3 regions of the Paenibacillus sp. FSL R5-0810 genome follow, and region 1 is predicted to be linked to each of the others. Evidence: riboswitches for the same ligand, from Rfam matches in the RefSeq annotation. Region 1 holds a riboswitch; each other region holds the start of a gene.
The links. A riboswitch is a leader RNA that binds a small molecule or an ion and turns the genes downstream of it on or off. The one in region 1 is predicted to bind thiamine pyrophosphate.
Positions count from the first base shown of each region.

Region 2: linked by a shared signal. The riboswitch ahead of tenA (thiaminase II) and the one ahead of MKX76_RS02770 (YkoF family thiamine/hydroxymethylpyrimidine-binding protein) in region 1 are both predicted to bind thiamine pyrophosphate.
Region 3: linked by a shared signal. The riboswitch ahead of MKX76_RS20190 (ABC transporter substrate-binding protein) and the one ahead of MKX76_RS02770 (YkoF family thiamine/hydroxymethylpyrimidine-binding protein) in region 1 are both predicted to bind thiamine pyrophosphate.

Region 1 is NZ_JBBOCF010000001.1:591,218-597,980, reverse strand. It holds gene MKX76_RS02780 (ABC transporter permease) at 1-460, opposite strand, end outside; gene MKX76_RS02775 (nitroreductase family protein) at 992-1,594, shown strand; TPP riboswitch at 1,767-1,870, shown strand; gene MKX76_RS02770 (YkoF family thiamine/hydroxymethylpyrimidine-binding protein) at 1,971-2,576, shown strand; gene MKX76_RS02765 (sporulation protein YjcZ) at 2,651-2,749, opposite strand; gene MKX76_RS02760 (nucleotidyltransferase domain-containing protein) at 2,866-3,564, opposite strand; gene MKX76_RS02755 (class I SAM-dependent methyltransferase) at 3,704-4,426, shown strand; gene MKX76_RS02750 (methyl-accepting chemotaxis protein) at 4,639-5,889, shown strand; gene MKX76_RS02745 (NUDIX hydrolase) at 6,038-6,523, opposite strand; gene MKX76_RS02740 (class I SAM-dependent methyltransferase) at 6,526-6,763, opposite strand, start outside.
Region 2 is NZ_JBBOCF010000001.1:3,829,591-3,836,353, reverse strand. It holds gene MKX76_RS17190 (ABC transporter substrate-binding protein) at 1-692, shown strand, start outside; gene MKX76_RS17185 (sigma-70 family RNA polymerase sigma factor) at 1,042-1,575, shown strand; gene MKX76_RS17180 (DUF4179 domain-containing protein) at 1,535-2,938, shown strand; TPP riboswitch at 3,104-3,207, shown strand; gene tenA (thiaminase II) at 3,626-4,330, shown strand; gene thiM (hydroxyethylthiazole kinase) at 4,478-5,329, shown strand; gene thiD (bifunctional hydroxymethylpyrimidine kinase/phosphomethylpyrimidine kinase) at 5,326-6,159, shown strand; gene thiE (thiamine phosphate synthase) at 6,156-6,763, shown strand, end outside.
Region 3 is NZ_JBBOCF010000001.1:4,529,252-4,536,014, forward strand. It holds gene MKX76_RS20175 (EAL domain-containing protein) at 1-261, opposite strand, end outside; gene MKX76_RS20180 (GGDEF domain-containing protein) at 474-2,012, opposite strand; gene MKX76_RS20185 (VOC family protein) at 2,315-2,698, shown strand; TPP riboswitch at 2,898-3,009, shown strand; gene MKX76_RS20190 (ABC transporter substrate-binding protein) at 3,130-4,170, shown strand; gene MKX76_RS20195 (thiamine-binding protein) at 4,274-4,567, shown strand; gene MKX76_RS20200 (ABC transporter permease) at 4,564-5,319, shown strand; gene MKX76_RS20205 (ABC transporter ATP-binding protein) at 5,509-6,339, shown strand; gene MKX76_RS20210 (TatD family hydrolase) at 6,687-6,763, shown strand, end outside.

The sequences.
Region 1 (6,763 bases):
CGAAGAACGTAGCGATCGAGCTTACGATGTTCCCGAACATGAGTCCAACGAGCGGAATAAAGATCGCATCCTTGAACTTGATCCGGTCCAGGATCTTCATGAAGATAAACGTGCCGGCCAGAGCGAATACAAAAGCCACCAGCATTTTCACAAGCGGTCCGCTTGTCGTGAATACGAGCATCGCAACGAGAATTCCCAGTCTTGCGGAATCCATGGTTCCCGCCGTTGTCGGCGATACGAACTTGTTGCGGCTAAGCTGCTGCATGATCAATCCGCAGATACTCATGCTGACTCCCGCCAGGATTAGACTGACTAGACGCGGCAAGCGGCTGACGAGCATAATATGCTGTTGTTGTTCCGTCATGGAGAATAAGTCCAGCGGCGAAATATCCTTGACTCCGATAAATAAGGAGACGATGGAAAGCGCCACAACGGCTGCGGCTAAGTAAATGATCTTCATGGCTCTTCCTTCTATGCATATGTCTCTAAATCATTTCGTCAGCTCGTAATTCAGTTATCATTCTCATTGAGATTGATTATCAATTACGCTCTGATAAGCATTATATCACCCTCATTCTCAACCGACAAGTATAATTGAGAATCAAACTCAATTAAATTTTTAATCTTTGCATGATTTGTTCATCAATTGTTCATAATATGAAGCTTGGCAGAAATTAGCCGTTGTTGTCCTCAATCCTTCTATTGTTCTCCTCGCCCCCTCTTATTAATAGGAAATAAAATTTAAGCCCCCTGTTTTGGCTCCAAATCACGGGGTATTTCATCAATAAATTCTCAATCACAGGGTTGACAATGACCAATGTAATATAATAACATACTAACGGAAGTATTATTTCTTACAATTAGTAAGTTGTTAAGGAATAATAATTCAACCTATTTCAGCGATCACCTTGATGCATATTTGCTTGAATGATAGGACATCTTTTTATCAGGCGTATGCAATCCAAACCATGACTCAGGAGGGTTTATCAACATGTCTAAAGACTTCCTTACCGCACTTAAAAATCGCCGTTCCTACTATGCGATCAGCAAGGATTCCGTCATCTCCGATGAGCGTATCCAAGAAATCGTGAAAGATGCCGTGAAATACACGCCTTCTTCCTTCAACTCCCAAAGCGCACGCACGGTCGTTCTGCTTGGTGAGCAGCATGACAAGCTGTGGAATATTACGGAAGGCATTCTGAAGGAAGTGGTGGGCGACGAGCAAGCATTCAAATCCACCGCTGAGAAAATGGCCTCTTTCCGCGCAGGCTATGGCACTGTATTGTTCTTCGAAGACAACGATGTCATCGCAGGGCTTCAGCAAAACTTTGCGCTCTATGCCGACAACTTCCCGGTATGGGCGAATCAGTCGAACGGCATGCTTCAGCTCGTCGTTTGGACGATGCTGGAAGCCGAAGGACTGGGTGCTTCCCTGCAGCATTACAACCCGCTGATCGACGAAAAAGTAAAAGCGGAATGGAACATCCCAGAAAACTGGAAGCTGATTGCGCAAATGCCGTTCGGCAAGCCGGTCGCTGAGCCAGGGGACAAGGAATTTGCTCCGCTTGAAGATCGCGTGAAAGTTTACAAGTAAGCGAAACAAGACAAAGAGCCGCCATCAGGAAGCCTATTAAAGCTCCTCATGGCGGTTTTTTGCTGCATTGACATTGTTTTTTCGATGCAGAGACGTTACAATTACCCAGTAAGAAGCCGCCCTCTTTCGTAAGCTTGGACCGGCCGGTCAAAACAAAATTTCATATCTTGTGTTGCTGTACTAGGGGTGCCTTGTGCTGAGAAACGGCAGAACCGCCGTTAACCCTTATTACCCGATCTAGGTCATGCTAGCGTGGGGAAGTGTAGCGTTCATGTTTATGTTTTGTTCGCGTAGACATCGCCGCACTTATCCCTTAGGGTGCGGTTTTTTTGCGTTATTTTGCGTTCTCAAATTTATGCTGCAGGAGGAATCTACAATGAATGAGTTAGCATGCGGAACCAGCCGGATTGTTGGCTGCCGGTTCTCGGTATTGCCGATGACGGACCGCTTCGTCGAAGTGATTATGGGGGCGTTGGAGTCTGTGCACACGGATAAGGTATGGATTCATACCGATGATGTCAGCACTTGTGTTCGCGGACGTGCCGAGCACGTATTTGACGTTACCCGTGCGATATTCGCCCATGCGGCAGCTTCCGGCGTACATACAGTCTTTAATGGAACCTACTCCATCGGCTGCCCAGGCGATACGGATGCGGATGTCTATATGTCCGAGGATTCCCGGGTGTTAAACAGCGAGCTTGGACCACACGCGGATATTGAAACCGCCTGCCAGTTCGCCTTGTATCCGCTCGGAACCGAGCATTATATGGATATTATCTACGGAGAAGTGCAGCGCGCCAAGAAAAAGGGAACCTTCGGGGGCAGCGTCCATTACGCAAGCCGTCTCGACGGAACGCTCTCTCGAGTATTCGAATCCCTCGAGGATGCGTTCAAGCATGCCATCCAAACAGATACCAGCCACCTCGTGATGACCGCTGTCGTCTCCGCGCACAGTCCATCGCCCAAGCAGAAAAGCGTTTAATATGCATGCTTAAGCAAACAAGGACCCGGCCATATGCCGAGTCCTTGTGCTATCCACCGCGTATCGCCTTTGATTCAAACCCAAGCAAGCGAGATGATTACGAGCAGGATAAAGAGAACCAATATAATACCCGTTGATGTGCCCCAAACATCTCCACCATATGCTCCGCTCATGACGATCCCTCCTGGATTTATTGAAATACGTGATGTCATCACATATTTAAGGTATGAGCCGGAAAGAACGACGGTCACGGCAGCTGTACCGCTTGTCTTTTCCCCCAGCCATGGCCTTATTCTTCATATCCGGCAAGCAGCTGGCCTCCGTAAGGGAGCAAAACCTGCTCGCACAGCTTCATGAGCTGATGCGATTGCCGGGTACGGTACATCGCCTCCAGCGCTTGCACCAACCGCTCGCTAAAATGCGGATCGAAGCCGGAGACTAGCCGGAACAGCGTCTTCCCTTCCCCCGTCCACTGCCGGTTAACCCTCAGAACAAACTCGCAGAGCAAAGTCGATATTTTTTGAACGGTAAACCAGGCTTCCCCGTCCCCTTTGGCCTGCTTAAGATCCATCATGTATTCGGTGATCATGTACCGGGCTGCGTCAATATCGGACATCGTTAATGGCAGCGGACCGTAATCCAGATCAGCCTGGGCCTCCGCGCGAATGTCTTCCCCTTCCGGTACCGAGCAGAGAACGATGCCTTCAGCCATGATCCGCTGCAGTGTCGGATTCGCCGCAACGATGCCTGCGTCAAAATCTTCGCGATAGCCGGAGCTAGATATAATAAACAGCTCTACGATCCAGCCGGCAGCTTCAATCGTCCTTCTCCTCAGCCCTTCGCCTTCTCTCTCCACAATGATCACGTCAAGGTCTGAGTGCTCGTTGTGCTCTCCCCTGGAAGCACTGCCCCCCAGTACAGCCAGCAGACAATCCGGATATTGTTCCGACACGACCTTCCTTGCGGCCTGAATCGGCTCCATCTTCATGCGTATTTCCCCCAAACCGCTCATATCTTCAAAAAAAGGGCTCAAAATAGTAAATTCAGCGAAAACCCCAAACGTACCTCAATCATATGGTAAATAAACAAATATCCTTATGCAGATAACGAAAGTAGGGATCAATTCGATGAATTACATTAACATGCTGTCCAAATTAGGGATGGGCAGCGCCCACCCCGGGGGATTCGAGGCCACACTGAGAATGCTGAATTCGCACCCCATCCGGCCGAGCAGCCGAATTCTGGAGGTTGGCTGCGGAACCGGCCGAACGGCCTGCCATCTAGCCGGCCTAGGCTACCAAGTGACGGCCATTGATCTGAATGAGCATATGATTGCAAAAGCAAAAGCAAGAGCAGCGGCGATGGGCACGGATGTGGAATTTCTTCAGGCCGACGTATGCTCGCTGCCTTTTCCGGACAATCAATTCGATGTCATTCTGGCCGAGTCGGTCACCGTCTTCACCGATACGTCGCGCTCCATTCCGGAATATTACCGCGTTCTGGATGCCGGCGGAATTTTATTGGACAGGGAGCTGATTCTGGATAAGAGCATGCCTGAACCGCAGCTCGACGAGCTGCTTGCCTTCTTCGGCATCCCCCGCCTCATGGACCGGGAGAAATGGCGCGATGCGCTGCTGGGCAGCGGCTTCAAGCAGGCCGAGGTGCTGGAATACAATCATTTCAACGAGAAGCTGAAGGAGGAACAGACACGCCATCTGGATGCCTATGAGCAGCGGGATAAAGGAATACTGCTCGACCTTGCACTCTGGGAGACGGTCTTTAAGCATGACCGCATGATTCTCGATAACACCGAATATTTGGCCTCCGCATTGTTCCGGGCAGAGAAATAGACAGCCGATGGAGCGGGTTTTTTGCGCATCCGCGTTGAAATCCGCTCTATTCTTTTTATGAGGATGATTAGAGGTCAGGGGCTTTCAGGTCTTTGTCAGGGTCTTTAGACTCACCCGATTGAAAATTTTGTAATTCCTTGTATCTACTTTTGTCGCATGATGATATAATCATGGTAAAAATATCCTATATAGCTTGAGGAGGATTCATTCGTATGGCATGGTTCAACAGACTCCCGATCGCTCAAAAAATCACAGCAGCCTGTTATCTCATTGCCGCCTTGTTCGCGCTTCCAATGCTGATCGCCTTTATACTCGTAGGCAAAGCGGTCATTGGTATCGTACTTGTTGCGGTGCTAATCGGACTCACTTATCCACTTTCCCGTGTCATTGAGAGAGCGCTTACGAGCACGTTCTCCGAAATCTCCAGCGTCTCCGCCAAAATTGCCAAAGGAGATTTTACCTTCCAGGTAGAAGAGATGGGCGGAATGAATGATCTCAGCAGAACCTTCAACAGCATGGTGGACAAGCTCCGCAAAATCCTTCAGGAAACCTCCGACATTACCCGCAGCGTCATGGCTTCAAGCCGGAATATATCAACGAAAAATCAGGAGCTTATCCAGGTCATGAACCAGGTATCGCTTTCTGCAGGAGAGCTGGCCGTCGGAGCAGGCGAAATATCGGAGGACGTGTCCGCAATGACCGACTCGATCAAGGAAATCGAGGAGAAGGTCGGCAATTACACCCACTCTACCCATGAAATGAACTCCCGGTCGATGGCAACTTTGCAGCTGGTGGAGCAAGGAAGAGAATCGGTATCCCGGCAATCGGCCGGCATGCTGCGAAATATCGAGGCAACGGCCAAAGTATCCGAATCCATTGATGCGCTCGCGCGAAACGCCAAAGGCATTACGAAAATTACCGAAACGATATCCGAGCTGGCCGATCAGACGAATTTGCTGTCATTAAACGCTTCAATCGAGGCGGCCCGTGCCGGCGAGCACGGCGCCGGCTTTGCCGTTGTAGCCCAGGAGGTTCGAAAGCTCGCGGAGGAATCGACCTCCTCCACGCGTGAAGTGTTCAATCTGGTTCGCAGCATTGAGGCAGACATTAAGCATGCGACCCAGAACATTAAGATCAATGAGGATGTCGTGCGCCAACAAACGGAGCTGATCCGGGAAGCCGAGGAAGTCTTCATGCAGATCGTAAGCAGCGTGCAGTACATCACCGAGCAGATTGCCGCCTTCTCCAAGGAAAGCGAGTCCATGCTGGAGAGCGCGCAGAGCATATCCGCCGCCATTCAGAACATTTCGGCCATTACCCAGCAGTCCGCAGCAGGGACGGAGCAGGTATCCGCCTCCATGAACGAGGGGATTACCTCAATCAAGAAGATGGCCGAAGAAGCAGAGGCAATGAACAACGCTGTCTTCCAGCTGCAGAAGACGATCAATATTTTCAAATTCTAGCTGAATTACATACAGAAGCAGGCCTGAATCGGCTTCACTCCGAGTCGGGCCTGCTTTTTGCATTTCACGATGCTCCTCCTGGTTCGATGATCCTGGATCGCGGAAGCCGTATTTTACGTTTCACAAGAAAATACTTTGGAAAAACCAATTATTCCTCGCTCATATGCGGCTTGAGATCATTCTTCGTGATCCGCTTATCGTCCTCGCCCATGATCTGTTCAGCCATCATCTCCGCAAACGGCGTCAGCGGCAGCCCGCTCAGCTGCGCCAGCGGAATCCATGCCGCGCCTAACGAATCCTCGCCGTCCCCTTCCGATTTCAAACCTGCCGGCTCATCCGCCAGCTGAACATCATAGATGATCCCGATATGATGGAGCTCCTCCAGCCTGTTCTCATCATATTGATAGATCATCGTATAGGAGACCGCAGTCCGAATCGTTCCCTGGACGGACGATAGGCCTGTCTCCTCCAGAAATTCACGCTGCAGCGTTCGCTCGGGCTCTTCTCCGAACTCGACCGATCCGCCGGGCAGATCCCATTTCCCCCGATGAGGACCCCGAGCTTTCTGAACCAGCAATAGGCGCTGGCTGCGAATCAATACGCCATAAATGCCGAGATGGGTATATTTCTCCAAACTTACCGCGCTCCTTTTCGTGCAGTGAAGGTAATCCATTCGCCGCAAAACATTATATCCCTGCCGTCGTGGACCTCGGGAATTTCCTTATGGACCTGCCGCTCACACAGGATCTCCCAATCGGCATATAAACGATGCAGGATCGAGAAGGCGCGTTCCGTTGGAAGATTCAGTTCGATCAAGCCCTCCTGCTCCTTGCCCGTCTCCACATCCATTTCCTTTACATTCGTGTTGATCATG
Region 2 (6,763 bases), 3.2 Mb from region 1:
ATATTAAAGACCAGATGGAAGGCGTTACCGTGGTCGGCGAGGAGAGCCAGCCTAACATTGAACTGATTGCCGGACTGCAGCCGGACCTGATCATCGGCAACAAAATGCGTCAGGAGAAAGTGTATGAGCAGCTGAAGGCGATCGCGCCGACGGTATTTGCGGAGGATCTTCGCGGAGAATGGCAGAACAACTTCAAGCTCTACGCACAGGCAGTGAACAAGGTAAGCGAAGGGGAAGAGCTTCTCGCGGCGTACGACCAGCGTATTCAGGATTTCAAGGAGAAAGCCGGAAGCAAGCTGGATGAGACCGTCTCTGTGGTGCGTTTCATGGCCGGCAAGACGCGCGTTTACCATACGAACACCTTCTCGGGGGTTATTTTCGATCAGATCGGCATCGCACGTAATGAGATGACGAAGAACGCGAAGGACAATTTCGTGGACGAGATCACGAAGGAGCGGCTTCCTGAGGTGGATGCCGACAGACTGTTCTACTTCACGTACGAAACCGGCGACGGCGGCGCCAACCAGACCGAGCAGGAATGGGTCAACGATCCGTTGTGGAAAAACCTGAACGTCGTTAAGAACGGTCAAGCCCATAAGGTCGATGACGCGATTTGGAACACCGCAGGTGGCATTCTGGCGGCAAACCTGATGATTGATCAGCTGTATGAATTTTACGGCTTGGAGAAATAAATCGTGTCCTGCCCCCATTTTATATAGAGAGTATGATGGGATACTAGTAAAAGCAGCCTGTTGAGTCCGCTCAACAGGCTGCTTTCGTTTGTCCAGTGTTTTCGCATTCTTCAAACACTAAGCATTGCCACCGGGTAACAATTGGACGGTTCGATGGTGTGAAAAGGAATATCTTGCCATGGTTCCTGACTTTTTCCGCAACTTGAGCAAACGTATGATCCAGATTCTATTCTTACAAAAATATGCCCTGTAGTTAAGATTAGACTAGCGCAAGCCACTGCTTTTTTGAGCGCTTTGGGAACCGACAGCGGTTGATCTGCATATTACCTGTGAAAGGAGCGTGAGATTCGTGGAGCAGGAAGAAAGACTAAGGGACTGGATGGAGAAGTATACGAACCGATTGTACAGGCTTGCGTATACCTTGACTCACAGCAAGGCCGAAGCCGATGACCGCGTCCAGGACGGATTCATCAAAGCATATTATGCGATGGGGACGTTTGATCAGCTGCGAGATCCTTTTCCTTGGCTGGCGAAGATCGTCATAAACGAGTGCAAAATGGCAAAGCGACGAAGTTTTCGCGAGATCGTAACTAATCTTCTTCCCGAAAGATTGTCCGTTAGTACGGAGGAGACCGTTCTGCGTTTGGCAACGAGCAACGAGATGTATGAAGTGATTTTACGATTGCCGCTGATTATGCGCATTCCCATCGTCCTTCACTATTTTGAAGAGCTGAGCGTCCAGCAAATCGCAGACATTACCGGCGTGCCGACAGGAACGGTGAAATCTAGACTGGCACGAGGAAGAGCAAAACTTAACCGATCGCTAAAGGAGGCAGGAGTTCATGATCGACCAACAGATTCAGAATGCGAAACGATCCTATGAATCAATGGAGACCGATGTAGACCGTTTGATGGAGCGTGTCCGGTACAGTGTTAGCAGCGAGGATTGTACAGGCATGCTTCATAACAACCGCTCACAGCGGATTATCCGCCGCTTGTCGCTAACCGCAGTCGTAACCCTTGTGGCCTGTGTAGTGATACTCGGCAGCGGCTTCGTCTCCCCTATTATGGCATCCGTACTACAAGAAATACCGTTCGTAGGTTCTGTTTTCCAGCGTCAGGAGCAGCACCAGTACGTTCGCGAAACAGCCTTGAAAACAGCTTCTGAAAATGGAATGACGGCGCAAGTCTTGCAAGCTGTGAGCGACAACGGGATTACGCTGCAAATTCAAGAGGTGATGTATGACGGTGATCGTCTCTCCATCGGTTATATACAACAGGTTGAGGATGGATTCTCCGGTAGGCATGGTTTCATAGACGGAATCAAATTCAAAATTGACGGCAAGCCATACGCAGACCGTGTCGGTGGCAGCGGTCCTCTACCTATTGATAGCCAAACAGGAATTGGACAAATCAGCTTGCTGCCATTCAAACAGAAGTTACCGGATGAATTCGAACTAACGATCGAGGTAGCAAACGTGGACGGAGTTAAAGGTCATTGGGATTTTTCAATTCCCATTAAAAAGACCGTTTCCGGAACGAAATCATGGATGCCGATGAGGAGTGCAACGGATGGAGAAACCACCCTGCTGATTAAGAAAATAGGCTTTAAATCCGGTACGGGTACGATGGACGTGGAGCTAGTATACAGGCGGCCGGCAGCTAAAGCGCAAGATCCCATGTATGATATCCTAGCTATTACTGATACTGGAATGGAGTTCAAACCTTATGAGATGGATGGAGATGGCTACGTCGAAGACGGTACACATGTCCAGTTAGGAACCTTTCGATTTGAATTACCTCTTGTTACGCCGAAGTCCATTACGTTCCGTCCGTATTTGCGCGGGGATGTGCCGGTATATGGAATTAGAGTGCCGATGAAGCATGAACCGTCGACCGATCATCCTCTAATTATTCCTCAAGGGGAATTAGGCCGCCTGTTAGTGACGAAAGTGGAACGCTTAAAAGATAAGACGATCGTACATTACCGGAAAGAAGTCACTGACCCCCTTCAGCAAACCGAGTTGATCCTCGAGGATTTGGAAGGCAAGTACAATTTTTACCCATGGGACATGTACATCATTCCTTCCGAGGAAACGAAGACGAGGTTAATTGATGCCAAAAATAATGCTTACGTAACCGAATTCCCGGCCTTAAATTCGGATCAACAGCCAGTCTTTGTCACCCATGAATACAAAAAACCTATTTTCCTGAAAGAGCTCGAAATGACAATACCGCTTCAATAAGGTAAGCATCGGTCAATTGATGGCATTTGCGAATGAAAGCATGAACGGTCACCTTTTTTTCTGGAAAAAGGGGGTTAGGGGGTTATATCTACCGAGTATTGCAGCAAACACGGAAACGTTTGACACCACCGCTAAACCTATGTACAGTAATAGTCAATAGAATAGGAAGTCCACTAGGGGAGCCGTCAGCGGCTGAGACAAGAGCGTATCTTGGACCCTTTGAACCTGATCTAGTTCGTACTAGCGTAGGAAAGTGGAGCCTTCACGGATAGAGTCCTTTTTGCGCCTGCTTCTGCCGGGCAAGAGGACTATTGCTGAAGCCGCTCCGTTTTTCGGGGCGGCTTTGTTTGTCATGCTCCGAAAAACGTAATTTCCTGCATCTTCGTCGCACAGCACGATAGCGCACGAGTACGAGCTAGCAGCATGCAAGGTTGCCATATGCCGTGCATAAAGGGTTGGCCGTGTACATAAAGGGTTGCCGGATATACACATGTAGCCGGGTACAACGGCTGCCGGATCTGCAAAGTTCCCGGATGCAACCGTTGCTGATATGAAAAGGATGCACGGTATGCGTAGGTTTGCGGGACATGCAACGGATGCTTGGCTTCGAATCCCCGGATTACCGGGATTGCCTGGTCGCTAGGAGGACTTCCTGCTCTTCATTTCAAGATGGAGGTGGGGGAAACCATGACGTTTACCCAAGAGCTTCGCCAGCAGGCGGACGGAATTTTCGAGGCGATCGTAAACCATCCCTTCGTGCGGGGAATTGCCGCCGGGAAGCTGGACAGCGAACAGCTGATTCACTATGTGAAGCAGGACTTCGAGTATTTGAATGCCTACATTCGCATTTATGGCGTCGCCATATCCAAGTGCACGAGCCGGGAGGATATGGCGGCGTTCAACGAACAGATTGCGTTTATCCTCAACAGCGAGGTGCATCCGCATCAAAATTTCTGCTCGGTCGCGGGAGTGAACTATGAGCAGCTCCAGGGCTACCCTCTTGCACCGTCTGCGCACCACTATATCCGTCACATGCTGACCGTTGCGCATGAGGGAACCCTCGGCGAAATTATGGCGGTCCTGCTTCCTTGTCCGTGGACGTATTATGAGATCGGCCGCAGACTGCTGGATGAAGTTAAGCCGGATCGCACCCATCCGTTCCATGAATGGATTCATTTTTACGGGAATCGCGGAGAGGATGCGGCAGGGAAGTTCCTTGGCCGTGTGGATGCGTGGGCGGAAGGAGCGACGATGAAGGAGCGCGAGCGGATGCGCGAGCATTTTATGCTGAGCTGCCAGCTGGAGTATATGTTCTGGGACATGGCTTACAAGCAGGAGGAATGGCCCGTGCCGTTCCAGCCGTTGGTCGATGCCACGGGGTATGGGCGCTGAGCATTTGAGTTATGGGACAGACAGGGGTAACGAAAGGTCATGCATTTTGAGAATGAATCAGAATTCGGGTTGAGATGAGATTATGGGTTTCATATGTCGTATGTCATATGCCAAAAACCAAGAAAAGAATGGGAAAGGATGATGGCAATGAGCGGAAATACATGGGATTCGGAGCTTGCGGGGCTTTTAACGAAGGTGCAGCAGCAGAAGCCTCTTGTCCATAACATGACCAATGTGGTGGTTACGAATTTTACGGCCAACGGCTTATACGCGCTGGGCGCGTCGCCGGTAATGGCATATTCCCCCGACGAGGTGGCGGATATGGCCCAAATTGCCGGAGCGCTCGTGCTCAACATCGGCACGCTGTCCCGCGAACAAGTGGATGCGATGATCCTTGCCGGGCAATCCGCCAATACGCATGGCGTCCCGGTCCTCCTCGATCCGGTAGGAGCGGGGGCAACGCCGTTTCGGACCGCTTCTGCGCTGCGGATCCTGCGTGAAGTGAAGGTTTCCCTGGTGCGGGGCAATGCGGCCGAGGTTGCCAATCTGATCGGCGAAGTCCGGGTGATCAAGGGGGTCGATGCAGACGACTCTGCGTCCGGCGGGAACTTAGAGCTGGCCCTGCGGGCTGCACAGCGGCTAAATACGGTGGTGGCTATCACTGGAGAGGAGGACGTGATCAGCGATGGTGTTTCGGCGCGAATCATACGCGGCGGGCATGCGATGCTGACGAAAGTAACCGGAGCGGGCTGCCTGCTCACGTCCGTGCTCGGGGCCTTCGCCGCTGTGGAGCCGGATTTGCTGCTGGCGGGGACGGCTGGCCTTGCCTTCTATGGGGCAGCAGCCGCCCGCGCGGCCGAGCAAACGGCCGGACTCGGGCCGGGCAGCTTCCAGATCGCCTTCCTGGATGAGCTTGCAAAGCTCCACTCCGGTTCGCTCGAAGGGCACGCGTCGGTCCGCGAAGCGGACATCCTGACGGAAGGGAGCGTGTCCCGATGACAGACGCGCGGATTCCGAGAGCGCTGACGATTGCCGGGTCCGACAGCGGGGGCGGCGCAGGTATTCAAGCGGATCTGAAGACGTTCCAGGAGCTGGGCGTATTCGGCATGTCGGCATTGACTGCAGTAACGGTGCAGAATACATTGGGCGTCCATGGCGTCTATCCGCTCCCGCCGGAAGCGGCGGCGGAGCAGATCGAGGCGGTGGGCGGCGATATCGGCGTGGACGCCTTAAAGACCGGGATGCTGTTTCATGCGGATGTTATCCGCCTGGTCAGCGCTAAGATCCGGTCGTTTGGCTGGGAGAACGTCGTTGTCGATCCCGTGATGATCGCCAAGGGCGGTGCGGAGCTGCTGCGTACTGAAGCGGTTGATGCACTAAAGCGGGAGCTGCTTCCCTTGGCGATGGTGGTGACGCCTAATATTCCGGAGGCGGAGGTGCTGGCGGGAATGGGAATCCGCACGAGGCATGACTGCCGGGAAGCGGCTCGCCGCATCGGCGGGCTCGGTCCGCGGATCGTCATCATCAAGGGCGGTCATGGCAGCTTCGAGGAGGATGGAGATCAGGTGGTGGATCTGGTATATGACGGCACCGGCTTTACGGAACTCAGCGCCAAGCGCGTGAACACCGTTCATACGCATGGGACCGGCTGTACGTTCTCTGCAGCCATTACGGCAGGTCTGGCCCAGGGCTTGAGCGCCTTCGATGCGATTCAGAGCGGGCGTTTATTCATTCAAGCGGCCATTGAGGACGGATTAAACTTGGGGCAGGGACAGGGCCCGACCAATCATTGGGCATACAATCGCCGCCGTCAGGAGGTGCTGCAATGACAGGCAGAGTGGCACCTGAGATGATGAGGCGGCATCTGCGGATGTACCTCGTGCTCGGCAGCGTGAACTGCATCGTCGAGCCTAGCTTGGTCGTGCAGGAGGCGTTGGCTGGAGGCGCAACCATGGTCCAATTTCGTGAGAAGGGACATGGAGCACTCAACGGGGAGCCGATGCTCCGGCTGGCTCGCCGGATCCAGGAGCAGTGCCGGCAAGCACGCGTACCCTTCATCGTCAATGACGATGTAGAGCTGGCACTGAAGCTGGACGCCGACGGCGTGCATATCGGCCAGGACGACGAATCTGCGGCTTCGGTACGTGAACGGATCGGCAACCGGATGCTGGGCGTCTCGGCGCATACGGTGGAGGAAGCCCGGCGCGCGATCCTCCATGGTGCCGATTATCTTGGCATCGGACCGATCTATCCGACCCGCTCAAAGGATGATGCCAAGGCTGCGCAAGGCCCGGCAATTCTCCGTGAGCTGCGCGAAGCTGGAATCCGATTGCCGATCGTTGGCATTGGCGGGATTACCGTGGAGCGCGTGGAGGAAGTGATTGGAGCGGGTGCGGATGGCGTCGCGGTGATATCCGCCGTGACGGGAGCGGC
Region 3 (6,763 bases), 3.9 Mb from region 1:
CCGGGTCTTCGGAGCTTCCCCTCCAGTGACACAGAAGGACAGCTCATCACATAGATTTCGCGGAAGGGATTGCAGACACTCCATAATGGAGATCAGATCGGAACGTTCCTTATAGTTCACAGCACAACTCTCATTGTGTTCCTGCACCGTGTAGCCGTTCTGTGCAAGCAAGCGCACAAGCTCTTGCCGAGCAGGCTTCATATGAACGGTTCTTCCTTGGTCCTCAATCGCTTCAAAGGTGCTGCAATTGTCGCAAATCATGTTCGTCCTCCTTGGCAAGCAAGCTCTCACTATGCTTTATCGGCATTTAGAATATGATTTCTTTGCATTTTATGGATTTCTATCAAACTTATGACCTAATTTTACTGCAAATGCGTAATATCTATGTTAAAGCGACTCTTGATATAGCAAAAATCGACAAGAATTGCCGATAACAACTGACTTTCGACGATCCGACAAAGGAATCGCACCTTTTAATCCGCTTTCTTATGAAGAAGCTGCAGCAGCATGGTCTGCTCTACGTCAAAATGCCACCGGGCATGCCGCTCCTTCGCCGCATACATCGCCGTATCCGCACGGCCGATCAGCTCCTGGTCATCCTTGGCATGATCGGGGTAAACCGCAATCCCGATGCTCGGCGAGGTGTAAATTTCGGTTCCTTCCAGCTCATAGGGCTCGCTCAGCAGCGTCCAGATATCCTCCGCCATCCAGATCAGCTCCTGATCCTCTCCGGCCGGATACAGCATAACCGTAAATTCATCGCCGCCGAGCCGGGATACGATTACGCCCTTTGACTCCAGCGAATGGAGGCGCTGCGCCACCTTCTGGATCAGCAAATCCCCCGCACGGTGCCCATACTTGTCATTCACGCGCTTAAAACGGTTCAAGTCCATATACAGCAGTCCGACACGGAAACCGGCCCGATCTGCTTCGCCCAAAGCTTCCGAAAGCCTGGCGTTAAAATAACGACGGTTATACAGGCCCGTCAAATCGTCGCGGTGCGCGAGCGATTCACTCTTCTGCAGGCTGACATGCAGCCTTTCGAACAAGCGGTCATTCTCGACCTGAATCAGGATTTGCCTGATCAAAATGAGAATGAAGCAGAGGGTCAAGCCGGTAAATAGACCGCTCCATCCCCCGAACCGATGGGCCATCAGGGCAAACATTCCGCCAAGGACGCTGTAGGGCAGCAAATATCGTACGATCAAGGTTCCTGCCGGCCACGGCTTCTTCTCGGATAGGGATCTCCTCCCCCTTCGAGGCAGCGTTTGTCCACCCGCAAAGCCGATAAAGCATGCAGAGAGGGTGTGCAGCGGATATACATATAGGCCAGCTCCGATGTTCATGAAACTATCAAGAAAGATCCGAAGGACATCCCCGAGCGCAAATGCGCTTCCACCAAGGCACAGGAAGATGACCGCCCGCTTGTGCAGCTGCTTAGTGTTAAAATACACGACCAGCGTAAAGAACATCAGTACGATTCCGCACAGCGGATAGAGCATCGCTCCTCCGGCCGACCTCCAGACGGTATCCGTCCCGCTCTCCATCTCCGGCTTAATGAGATACTCCCACCCCACCGTCATCAAGGTAATCGCAACAATGATGATGTCCAGGGTAAACCGAGCGCCCCGCAGCGGACCCTGCACTCGTCTGAACAGGTAAATCAGGGCACCGGCGAACAATAGAGCTTCCAAGCTCCAGAACAGTTCCGCCAGCCGGATGGATCCGCCAAACACCCCTCCAATCCATTCATCACCCGCATACAGGATGCGCCCTATTGCATCGCCGGCCAATCCGGCTGCAATCAGAAGCCAAAATCTGCGAAGATGGCCTTGCTCATACCGACTGCCAATCACCCCGATCAAATACGCGAATGCGGCTATCGGAGCCATAATGGCTAAGATGCGGTGAAGCAATAAAGCGTCCGGCATCCACAGGGCCAATATCCATTGGATCAATGCGTATCCAATCGCGAGCCGAATATATATGGAATCGGATGGACCCGGGCTCATTCATATCCCTCCCTGAAACAAAAGGTAGGCTTGGTCATTCATGATGAATAGGTCTTTCGAATTAAAGCGTTTCCATATCCAATCATACTTTTAGCCCGAGGAAAAGTAAAGAAAGAAGCGCCCAACAACTGGATATTTATAGGCATATAGGCCGCGTAGAATCGTTATTTGCGGAATTGTCCCGGGATTGTAGTCACTCAATCCCCACTTGACACATGGGGTTTATGTAGTATTATTCTTTCATATCAACGTATCTTTGGTTTTATATCCTAGCATAGTTTCATGGAAGGGGTTCTTGTAAAATGGGACAAAGACGATTGGACCATGTAGGCATTGTCGTAAGGGATCTGGAAGCAACGATCGCTTTCTATACGAAGGTGGTCGGCCTTGAGCTCAAGGACCGTCTGACGCACACGAACGGTGTCATCCAGCTGGCTTTCCTCGGCTTTAACGGCAGCGATGAAACCGAGGTCGAGCTGATTCAAGGATACAGCGACTCCCTTCCTGCGGAGGGAACGGTGCATCACTTTGCCGTCAGCACGGACGACATTGAAGCGGAATATGCACGGGTGAAGGAGCTGGACGTTCCGCATCTGGATGAGGAAATCGTCACGCTGCCCAACGGCTACCGCTATTTCTTCGTGCACGGTCCGGAAGGCGAATGGATTGAATTTTTCCAGCGCTAACAGGCCAGGTCTAAGGTTGCCCGCCCGCATATAGAGACTCCTATGGGTCGCCTGGATCATTCGGGTCTTCCATGCCTGGACAGCCACTCATCCCGGCGACCTATACGAACGTAGAAAATCGCCTTCAGGCATGGGGCGTTCCCGTACTGGACAGGTGCTTCCGGTAGGTCTATAATAACGGAAGTATAACCCGTAACTTCATAAATACCGGGGGAGCTGGAATCGGCCGGCTGAGAGTGTATCCCATAGAGATACTGACCCTTATACCTGATCTGGGTAATGCCAGCGTAGGAAGCCATAAGATTGCGGCTGTTCATAAGCCGTAGTATATACTTACGCCGTCATGCGCTCCGATACGATCGGGGCGTTTTTTGTTGTTGTTATGAAGTTAATACGGAAAATGGAAGACATATAAGGAGAGGAGAAACACGATGAAACAACGTACATGGCTCTCTCTGCTGCTCGCCTGCGTCCTGCTTCTGGTCGCTTCCGCCTGCGGGGCAAGCGGCCAGAACGGCGGAAGCGCGCCCGGCAAGCAAGAGACTGCCGGAGAAGGAGAACAGCCGGCCAAGCTCCGCGATGTCCAATTGATGCTGGACTGGTCGGCGAACACGAACCACACCGGATTATATGCAGCCAAGGAGCTCGGATATTATGAGGAGGAAGGGCTGAACGTGCAAATCGTACAGCCGGGCTCCGGGGGAACCGATGCGATGGTCGCTTCCGGCAACGTACCGTTCGGCATCAGCTATCAGGAGGGCGTAACGCTCGCCCGGACACAGGGGCTGCCGCTGGTTTCGATCGCAGCCATCATTCAGCATAATACGTCCGGATTCGCTGCACCGAAGGATCGGGGCATCCAGAAGGCCTCCGATTTTGAAGGAAAATCCTACGGAGGCTGGGGCTCTCCGATTGAGGAAGCCGTCATGAAATCGATCATGGAGATCGATGGAGCCGATGTGAACAAGGTCAACATCGTGAACATCGGAGACGCCGATTATTTTACGGCGGTTAAGCGGGATATTGATTTCGCCTGGATCTACTATGCCTGGACAGGCATTGAAGCCCAGCTTCGCGGCGAGCCGCTGGACATGATCTACGTGAAGGATTATTCCGAACAGCTGGATTATTATACGCCGGTCATCGTAACGAACGAGAAGCTGATCGCGGATGACCCGGAGCTTGTCAAAGCGTTCATGCGCGCAACGTCCAAAGGCTATCAATATGCGATAGACCATCCGGAAGATGCCGCGGCACTGCTGTCGAAGGCAGTTCCCGACCTGGATGCCGAGCTGGTGCTGGAAAGCCAGAAGTGGCTCAGCCCGCGCTATCAAGATGACTCGCCGCGCTGGGGCGAGCAGAAGGCCGAGGTTTGGTCCGGATATGCCGACTGGATGTTTGAGCGCAAGCTGCTGGAGAAGGAATTGGACGCGGAGCGCGCGTTTACGAATGAGTTTTTGCCTGACAAATAGGAGAAGCACTCCCCGCAGCATTGCAATGCTGCTTCGCGGCTCATCGGCATGAGGCTTAACGGCCGTGCAAATGAGAACCCATATACGAAAGGACGATTGACTCATGGCGAATACACTGCTGAGCATTCAAGTCATTCCGCGTACGCCGGACGGCGGAGACAGCATCCCTTATGTGGATGAAGCCATTAAGGTAATCCAGGATTCCGGCGTCAAATACGAGGTCCATGCTTTGGAAACAACGATGGAAGGCGAGCTGTCCGAGCTGCTCCGCATCGTGGAGCGAATGCATGATGCGCTGGTGAAAGCCGGGAGTCCGAGCATCATCTCCCAAGTCAAAATCGCACATCATCCGCAGGGCATCAGCATGGATAAGCTCACGGAGAAATACCGTCCATGAAAAGCTGGTGGAGCTCGATATGGCCGCCCGTCGTGGCGGTCCTCTTCTTTTTGATCGTGTGGCAGGCTGCGGTCTGGATGTTCGATATCGAGAAATTCATTCTGCCTGCGCCGACGGCTATCGGGCATGAAGCCATCACCGGGGCGTCGGGACTTATGGAACACACTTGGGCTACCCTAAAGTTAACCGTGATCGGATTTGCCATCGGAACCGGTATCGGACTCCTGCTCTCTTTGGCTCTGCACAGGGTACCTTTTCTCAAAACAGCCCTTTATCCGCTTCTCATCTTAAGCCAGAACGTGCCGACCATCGCCTTGGCCCCGCTCCTCATGATCTGGTTCGGGTTCGGCATGCTGCCGAAGGTCATCGTCATTACGCTCGTTTGCTTCTTCCCCGTAGCCGTAGCGGCCCTCGACGGGCTGGCACGGACCGACCGCACGATGATGAATTATATGCAGATGACGGGAGCCACGCCGTGGCAAATCTTCACCAAGCTGGAGCTTCCGCACGCGCTGCCATCCATCTTCTCCGGGATTCGGATCGCGGCCACGTATTCGGTCATGGGGGCGGTCATCGGGGAATGGATCGGGTCTGACCGGGGAATCGGCTATTATATGATGCTGCAAAAATCCGGGTACCGGACCGATCGCGTATTTGTGGCCATTCTGGTTATCGTGCTGCTCAGCCTGCTCATGGTAGGCGTTATTACCCTGCTGGAGAAACGGCTGATCCGCTGGAACCGGAAGCATTGATTGGCATGGCTTGGCCATATAGATGCTCTCTGCTTCATAAGTTGAACGATTGGACCGGGATTCGGGGCAAATACATGCAGAGTTCCTCTAAGCATCGCGGCTGCTCCCCAGATTTAAATGGTTCTTTCAAATCCAGGTTACAGATAAGGTTGAAATCAGGGATCTTAATAAAGAAGGGAGGCTGCCCATATGACGCAGCGAGCGACTGATTCCGTCTTGAATTCAACCGGCGGCGCAGCCGCCGCCCCCGCTCCTGCCCTGGAGGTCCGGGGGATTCGCAAGGTGTTCCGCGAGCGGCGCAGTGAAGTGCATGTGCTGGAGGAGCTGTCGCTTAGGGTGCTTCCAGGGGAATTCGTATCGATCATCGGCCCTTCCGGCAGCGGAAAAAGCACGCTCTTTCACATCATCGGCGGATTGATTGCGCCTGATGCCGGCCAGGTCCTCATGGAGGGGCGGGAGGTCACCGGGGAGAAGGGGCGCATCGCTTATATGCCGCAGCAGCCGGCCTTGTTCCCGTGGCGGACGATTGAGGACAACGTCCTGCTGCCGGAGGAGCTCCGGGGGACCTCTAAAGCTTCCGCTCGCGCCCATGCCCGCGCTTGGATGGAACGGGCCGGGCTTGGCGGCTTCGAGCAGGCATATCCGCATACCCTATCAGGCGGGATGCAGCAGCGCGCGGCATTTCTGCGGGCGCTCATGAGCCCGCAGGAGGTCATGTGCCTCGATGAGCCGTTCAGCGCGCTCGATGCCCTGACCCGAAGCGACATGCAGCGCTGGCTGCTCGATATATGGGAGGACACCCGGCGCTCGGTGCTGATGATCACCCATCATATTGAGGAGGCGCTGCTGCTCTCGGACAGCATCTATATTCTGTCCGCGCGTCCCGGCTCGGTTCTGAAACGGGTCGAGGCTCCGTTCACCCGTCCTCGCCGGGAGGATCTGCTGCTGGATCCGTCCTTCATCGAGCTGAAATCCGAGATTTCAGCCGTGCTGCGGCAGGAGCAGCAGAAGCGCAATTGACTAGCAGGGACTGGTTTCAGGACGCTGACTTGCTATGCTTCCGGCTGCATTCAAGATGCTGACTTGTTATGTTCCAGCCGCTGTCAGGTGCAGATTTGTTATGCTTCAGCCGATTGTAGGAGATGTTAACTTGCCATTCCTCGGAAGCTTCGGTATGCGTGCTATACCAACTTCATTTGATGCGGATTCAGATCCCATTCCTCAGACGGAACAGCCGGCTGCATGCATAAGCAAGCGGCCGGCTGTTATAGGTTCCGGCACGGAGCCGGATATGTAAAGAATAGCTTTCTATATAATATATGTAGAGACAAACTGTAAGAACATTGGAAACGAAAGGAGGGCTCATTATGGCATCCGGAACAGCTTCAACCTCATTGCCGCTTGAAACGTATGATCGCGCGGATATCCCGCTCATCGATACGCA